3 regions of the Rhizobium sp. NPDC090275 genome follow, and region 2 is predicted to be linked to each of the others. Evidence: riboswitches for the same ligand, from Rfam matches in the RefSeq annotation. Region 2 holds a riboswitch; each other region holds the start of a gene.
The links. Region 2 has a riboswitch for cobalamin ahead of ACIQUB_RS13000 (ABC transporter substrate-binding protein). Riboswitches for the same ligand answer to the same signal wherever they lie in the genome.

Region 1 (2,260 bases), on a different contig from region 2:
CCCGAACACCGCCGCCGCCAAGCCCGAGAGCCCGGCCACACCTCAACAGCCCGCACCGCAGGCGCAGGTCCCCGATCGCCCCTACGATCCCAGCGCCGGCAAGGTGCGCCAAGTTGGTCCGCAGTTTCTGGCGGGCGATCAGGGATCGATTGACCTGAAACACCCCGCCATGCCGGGCGCCCAACCCCAGCAACCGCCGGCGCAGAAGCAGTAGAGGGCGTCGCGCGCTATTCGCCCCCGCCCCAGCGATCCGCAAACACCAGCTCTTCCAGCGGCAGCCGCTGCCGCCAGCCCTTCACGGCGAGTTCCGGCTCCTCGTAGAGCCGGTCGACATAGCCAACACAGAGCCAGGCGACGATCTCGATCCGATCAGGCACGCCGAGCGCCCGTTTCAAATCCGCCTCGTGAAAAATGCTGACCCAGCCGACGCCGATGCCTTCGGCACGCGCCGCAAGCCACAGGTTCTGCACGGCACAGACGGTGGAGTAAGAATCCATCCGCCTATTATGCGTACGCCCCAGCACCACGTCGCCGCAGCGATCCGGATCGCAGGTCACGCAGATGCCGACGGGCGCTGTGCGAATGCCCTCGAGTTTCAGGTTTCGGTAGGCCTGCTGCCGCTCGCCGGAAAACATCTCCGCCGCCTCGGCATTCGCCTTGGAAAAGGCTTCCCACACAGTGGATCGCACGGCCTGATCACGCACCACGATGAAATTCCACGGCTGCATGAAGCCGACGGACGGCGCGTGATGGGCGGCAGCCAGCAGCCTCCCGATGACGTCATCGGGCACGGCATCCGGCAGAAATTCCGATCGTACGTCGCGTCTGGTCTCGATGGCTCTGTAAACGGCGTCGCGCTCGCTCGTCGAAAAGGCACCAGCTCTCGCAAGAGAGCCAGATTGGTCTGGTCGCATCGTCAATCCCCAACAACACAACCGGCCGCTGTCCAGGCGGTCAGTCTATGATTGTCGGGCCGGTCTTCTGACTTGGCGTCATCCGTCTGCCACGCCTTCCCGGCAAAGCGCCAGTGGCATCAAGCGGCAGACGTCGGCCTTACAGCGTTGGGCACGTTCCGGTCTTGCACCGAATTCCCGATTCTCCCGCAAGCTTGCGGGCACCCGACGCGCCACCTATGCCGACAAACCGTGACTTGTGCAATCGCTCAAACCTCGACCGGGAAATATCGCACATAGGCGAACTCATCACCATCCGGTGACCAGTTTGGAACATTGATCGATCCCTGCCCGCCGAAGAGTTCGAACAGCGTCGTCAGATTTCCCCCGTCCATATCCATGATCCGCATCCGCACATGCTTGTCGCGCGGATGGTCGAACACATCGGGATCGTAGGAAATCAGCACGACCTTGTCGTTATTCGGGGATGGATGCGCGAACCAGTTGCCGTAATTGTCGTGCGTCACCTGCTCGACGCCGGTTCCGTCGGGATGGATGCGCCAGATCTGCATCAGGCCGGTGCGGCTGGAGTTGAAATAGATCCAGCGCCCATCTGCCGAATAATCCGGCCCGTCATTGCGGCCCTCGCCATGCGTCAACCGCCGTTCTTCGCCGCCGGTCACGTCGATCGTGTAGATATCGAACAGGTCGCCGCGAATGCCGCAATAGGCGAGGTCCTTCCCGTCAGGCGACCAGCCATGCCAGTAGGACGGATGATTGGTGGTCACCAGCTGCGGCGCCCCACCCTCGATCGGCAGCGTGTAGATCGCCGACTTGCCGAACTCGACCTTGTCGGAGATGACGATCCTTTTGCCATCGGGCGAAATCCCGTGGTCGTTGTTGCAGGCGGTCGCAAAGCCGGTATCGACATGCGCCACCTTGGCAGACCCGTCGAGCGCCAGCCGGTAGAGCAGGCCCTCGTCGTTGAGCAGGAGATAGCTACCGTCAGGAGCGTAGTTGGGCGCTTCGACCAACCTCTCGGTCTGCCAGATCACACGGGCCTCGCCCGTCTTGACGTTGTAGATCTCGACGGAACTGCGCATGCAAACTCTCCTCTGACGCGAACATATCCATGACCTACGACAGCTAATTAAGGCACGCAAGGATCGCCCGCGCGCGGCAATGGCACTCCTCATCCCGAGCCCGCGCGAAATCAGGCAACCGGCCACCGAAAAGTTTGTGATCAAAAAAGCGTTAAGGCCGCGAAACAACAATGGTTCATCTAGCGTTCATGACGAAGATGTGACAGTTCGATGACGTTATGATGACGCTGGAGTTCCGCCATTGATCGCGCAAGTTTTCAAGTC
Region 2 (2,260 bases):
CATCCGCCGAGGATCTCGAGAATGGGCGGCGGGTGTTCAGGCTGTGCGTTGCCTGTCACACGGTCGATTCCGATCGCAACGGTTTCGGCCCGCATCTGAAGGGTGTCTTCGGTCGTGCGGCTGGAAGCTTGCCCGACTACCGATATTCAGATGCGATGAAGACGGCCGGTGCCGGCGGACTTGTCTGGGACGAGGCCGCGCTCTCGGAATTTCTATCCAGCCCGAAGAAGAAAGTGCCGGGAACGAAGATGAGCTTCGGCGGCCTCTGGACGGCTTCTGAAATCACCGACCTTATCGCCTATCTCCGAGCCAATCCCTAGATGCCGCAAATGTCGGCCCACCACGACTTGACGTCTCGGCGCCGGATCGCCTAAGTCACACTTGATGGTTCCCGAAGGGATGACTTCCGACGGGATTAATAGGGAACACGGTGCGGATGACCCGAATGGGGCCAAGACCGTGGCTGCCCCCGCAACTGTAAGCGGATTGCCTGATGTCCTTGTGGTGTTCGTCTTGAACACCATGCCACTGCGAAGCTCTTCGTGGGAAGGCAGATGTCGGGTGCATATTCGCAAGCCAGGAGACCTGCCGTCAAAATAGTGTCCACCATCCCGGACGGGGTTGTCCGGAGAGGAGCATCATATGATGGTTTTTGACGTCAGCCGCTGGCGCGGTCCCGCTTTATTCCCCTCCGCAAATCTCATGTCCGTGATCCTGCGCTAGCGTTCGCCGCCGCATGATGTCAGGCGAGCGCTTTGCTGTTTCGTCCTGCATCATCCGCGGCGGTCCCCGCTTCGAGTTTCACAGCCACAGCCAGTCGGCTGCGGGCTTCAGCCATACATGAGGACCAATATGAACCGCATCATCCTGCGAACCGCGCTGCTTTCGATCGCGACGGCTTGCGCTTTCACTACCTTTCTCCCCGCCGCCCATGCAGCGGCAACGACCTATCCGCTGACGATCACCAATTGCGGCCAGCAGGTGACATTCGACAGCGCGCCGACGAAGACGGTCTCGATCGGCCAGGGCATGACCGAAATTCTCTATTCGCTCGGCCTCGCCGACAAGATCGTCGGCACGGCGGTCTGGGTCGGGCCGGTGCTGCCCGCCTATGCCGAGGTCAACCAGAAGATCAAGCGGCTGGCCGACAATGATCCGAGTTTCGAATCCGTCGTCGGCCAGGAGCCGGACTTGGTTGCGGCCGAGTTCGAATGGCATGTCGGCACGCAAGGCTCGGTCGGCAAGCGCGAGCAGTTTGCAGGGCTCGGCATCAAGACCTATGTCTCGCCGGCCGATTGCGTCGCGAAGGTCAACACCGATGGTGGTGACGGCGTGCGCAGCGAGCTCTTCACCATGGAGCTGATCTATCAGGAGATCGCCGAACTGGCGGAAATCTACGACATCCAGGATCGCGGCGCGGCCCTGATCGCTGACTTGAAGAAGCGCGAATCGGATGCCGTGGCATCGCTCGGCGGGTCCGCGAAGGATCTGCCCGTCGCCTTCTGGTTTTCCAGCAAGGAAGTGCAAGGCGATGCCTTTATCGCCGGCAAGAACAGTGCGCCGGCCTATATTCTGAAGACGCTCGGCGCCCGCAATGTCGTCAGCACCGAGGAAGAGTGGCCGCTGGTCGGCTGGGAAACTATCGCGCAAGCTAATCCTGGTGTCATCGTCATCGCCACCATGGACCGCCGCCGCTATGCCGCCGACGATCCGAAGGTGAAGATCGATTTTCTTGAAAAAGACCCGGTCACCAGCCAGCTCGATGCCGTCAAGGACAGGCACTTCGTCGAGATGGATGCGCAGTCGATGAACCCGACGATCCGTACCATCGATGGTCTAGAACGCCTCGCCGCCGGCATCAAGTCCTTCGGTCTTTCCAAGTGAGGCACGCGTCGATAGCCCACCGAGGATGGAGAGCGCTGCTTGTGCTCTTCGTCCTTGCCGTCGTGGCATTGGGCTTTGTCATCAGTCTCGCCGTATCCATCGGCGAGATCTCCATTCCTGTCGGCACGACGGCCAAGGCAGTTACAAACCGCGTGCTTGGCACCGGCTTCGAACTCAGCCGCATCCATGAAGGCATCATCTGGGATTATCGCCTGAGCCGCGCGCTTGTCGCCGCCAGCGCCGGAGCGGCTTTGGCGCTATGCGGCGCGGTGCTGCAGGCGTTGCTGCGCAATCCGCTGGCTGAACCCTACGTGCTCGGCATCTCCGCCGGCGCGTCCACCGGCGCCGTCGCCGTCATGATCCTCGGCTTCGGCTA
Region 3 (2,260 bases), on a different contig from region 2:
CCTGCAGCTGCAGGCGCATCGGCTTGCCGGGAACGTCGACGAAACCCTTGACGCGCAGAACGTCGTGCTCGGCAATGATGCCCTTCAGGGTTTCGACAAAGGCGGCCGGATCGGCGATCGGCCCGAGCTCGACGACGAAGCTGTCGAACTCGTCGTGATCATGCGGCGTGCCGTCCTCATGCTCAAGTTCGTGATGGGACTTGCGGTTGCCGATATCTTCCTCGGTGCCGATGCCAAGGCCGAGCAGAACGCTTGCCGGCACGTCGCCGTTCTTCGCCTCGATCATCGCGGGCTTGCGCGCCGTGCGCGAAGCAACCTCGTCGCGGACGCGGGCAAGGCCGGCGCTGTCGATGAGGTCGGTCTTGTTGAGCACGATCAGGTCGGCGCAGGTGAGCTGGTCTTCGAAGAGTTCCTCGATCGGGCTCTCGTGATCGAGCGTCTCGTCCTCAACGCGGCGGGCGTCGACGGCATCGTGATCGTCGGCGAAGCGGCCGGCGGCGACGGCAGCGCTGTCGACGACGGTGATCACACCATCGACGGTTACCTGCGTGCGGATGTCGGGCCAGTTGAAGGCGGCGACCAGCGGCTGCGGGAGAGCTAGGCCCGAGGTTTCGATGACGATATGGTCCGGACGGTTCTCGCGCTCCAGGAGCTTGCTCATGGTCGGGATGAAGTCGTCGGCAACCGTGCAGCAGATGCAGCCATTGGTGAGCTCGATGATATCGTCCTCGGTGCAATTCTCAGCGCCGCAGCCCTTCAGCACTTCGCCATCGACGCCGAGATCGCCGAACTCGTTGATGATGAGCGCGATCTTCTTGCCGCCCGCATTGGTCAACAGGTTGCGGATCATCGTCGTCTTGCCGGCGCCGAGGAAGCCGGTGATGACGGTGGCGGGGATCTTTTGCTGGTTCATCAATTCAACCCTTCATTTTCAGCGGCAGTCCCGCCGCGATAAAATACACATCCGCGGCGACCGCCGCGATCATCTGGTGCAGCCGCCCGGCATGGTCGCGAAATTCGCGCGCCATCCGGTTCTCGGGCACGATGCCGAGGCCGACTTCATTGGAAACGATGACGAGGCGCGCCTTGGCCTTCGGCAGACAGGCGGCCAGTGCCGCAAATTCCGCCGCCATATCGCGCTCATCCATCATCAGATTGGTGACCCACAGCGTCAGGCAATCGACAAGCACCGCCCGCCCCTCGCCGTCGATCGCGGCAAGTTGGCCGACGAGATCGAGCGGCTCCTCATGCGTCGTCCAGAGGTCACCGCGATCGGCCTTGTGCTGGTCGATCCGCGCACGCATCTCCTCGTCCCACGCACGGCCGGTGGCGATGTAGTGGCGCTCAAGGCCGCTGTCGATGACGAGCTGTTCGGCAAAGCGCGACTTGCCGGAGCGGGCGCCACCTAAAACAAGCGTAGAGGATGCGGTCGTCATGCGTGGACGACTTCAAAGGAGCGCGTCCGGCCTGACGCCGACGCCAAAATCTCATTGTCTGCCATGACAACCTCCGTGCTGGCATTGGGCACACTTGCCCAGGGGTGGGCTTTGCGCCCGGCACGATTGGCAGGTCTCCTGGCTCGCGGGTCCAGGCGACGATCGGAATAGCCACGCAGGCCATCCCGATCGTGCCATCGGTTCTTCCTCGCCTTCCCGGCTGCAATCATGAAAAGGCGGACGATTCGTAGATAAGGAGGCGTCCAACCCCGGTTGATCATGGCTTGCGTCGCCAGTGGCTTTTCCGCCGCCTTCAGCCCCTCGCCCGCCTGCACCACGCAGGCAGCCAGCTTGGGAGCATCCGACGCCGGACGGAAGACCCTGACCGCTCTACAGTCGCGGGGTCGGCTGTGATGAAGGCGCCCTGGTTGGGTCCACCCCGTCACATTCCCTTTTCATCCGCACCGCTTTTGGCGATCCGGAACCATCCGTTATCGATCCATGGTTAGGCAAGCGCGGCTGCGAAGTCAATCGACCGCCAATCGCGGCCACCAGCCAAATTGACTGATATCAAACACCAAGACGATCATCTCTACCAGATTTATCGTCTATTATCAGAGACTTAATGTCATAAAAACTTGTTGCGTCAGCCGGGTTTTTGCCGCATTTGCAGCGCATGCGGCGCAGCACCGCAAATGTCCCCTCCTTTACCACCCTTGAACGGGCTTTCGCCCGCCTAGTTTCCCCATCATGCGCCTGAAAATCAATCTTAGACGGCTCGGCCCGCTACACACACTGCTCGATGCGGGGCGCATGCGCGCGCT

Region 1: linked by a shared signal. The riboswitch ahead of bluB (5,6-dimethylbenzimidazole synthase) and the one ahead of ACIQUB_RS13000 (ABC transporter substrate-binding protein) in region 2 are both predicted to bind cobalamin.
Region 3: linked by a shared signal. The riboswitch ahead of cobU (bifunctional adenosylcobinamide kinase/adenosylcobinamide-phosphate guanylyltransferase) and the one ahead of ACIQUB_RS13000 (ABC transporter substrate-binding protein) in region 2 are both predicted to bind cobalamin.

The regions. Positions count from the first base shown of each region.
Region 1 is NZ_JBIVYL010000014.1:26,120-28,379, forward strand. It holds gene ACIQUB_RS27510 (DUF2865 domain-containing protein) at 1-214, shown strand, start outside; gene bluB (5,6-dimethylbenzimidazole synthase) at 228-914, opposite strand; cobalamin riboswitch at 954-1,137, opposite strand; gene ACIQUB_RS27520 (TolB family protein) at 1,163-1,996, opposite strand.
Region 2 is NZ_JBIVYL010000004.1:395,382-397,641, forward strand. It holds gene ACIQUB_RS12995 (c-type cytochrome) at 1-320, shown strand, start outside; cobalamin riboswitch at 369-608, shown strand; gene ACIQUB_RS13000 (ABC transporter substrate-binding protein) at 853-1,884, shown strand; gene ACIQUB_RS13005 (FecCD family ABC transporter permease) at 1,926-2,260, shown strand, end outside.
Region 3 is NZ_JBIVYL010000001.1:751,337-753,596, reverse strand. It holds gene cobW (cobalamin biosynthesis protein CobW) at 1-913, opposite strand, end outside; gene cobU (bifunctional adenosylcobinamide kinase/adenosylcobinamide-phosphate guanylyltransferase) at 918-1,436, opposite strand; cobalamin riboswitch at 1,547-1,940, opposite strand; gene ACIQUB_RS03600 (chloride channel protein) at 2,187-2,260, shown strand, end outside.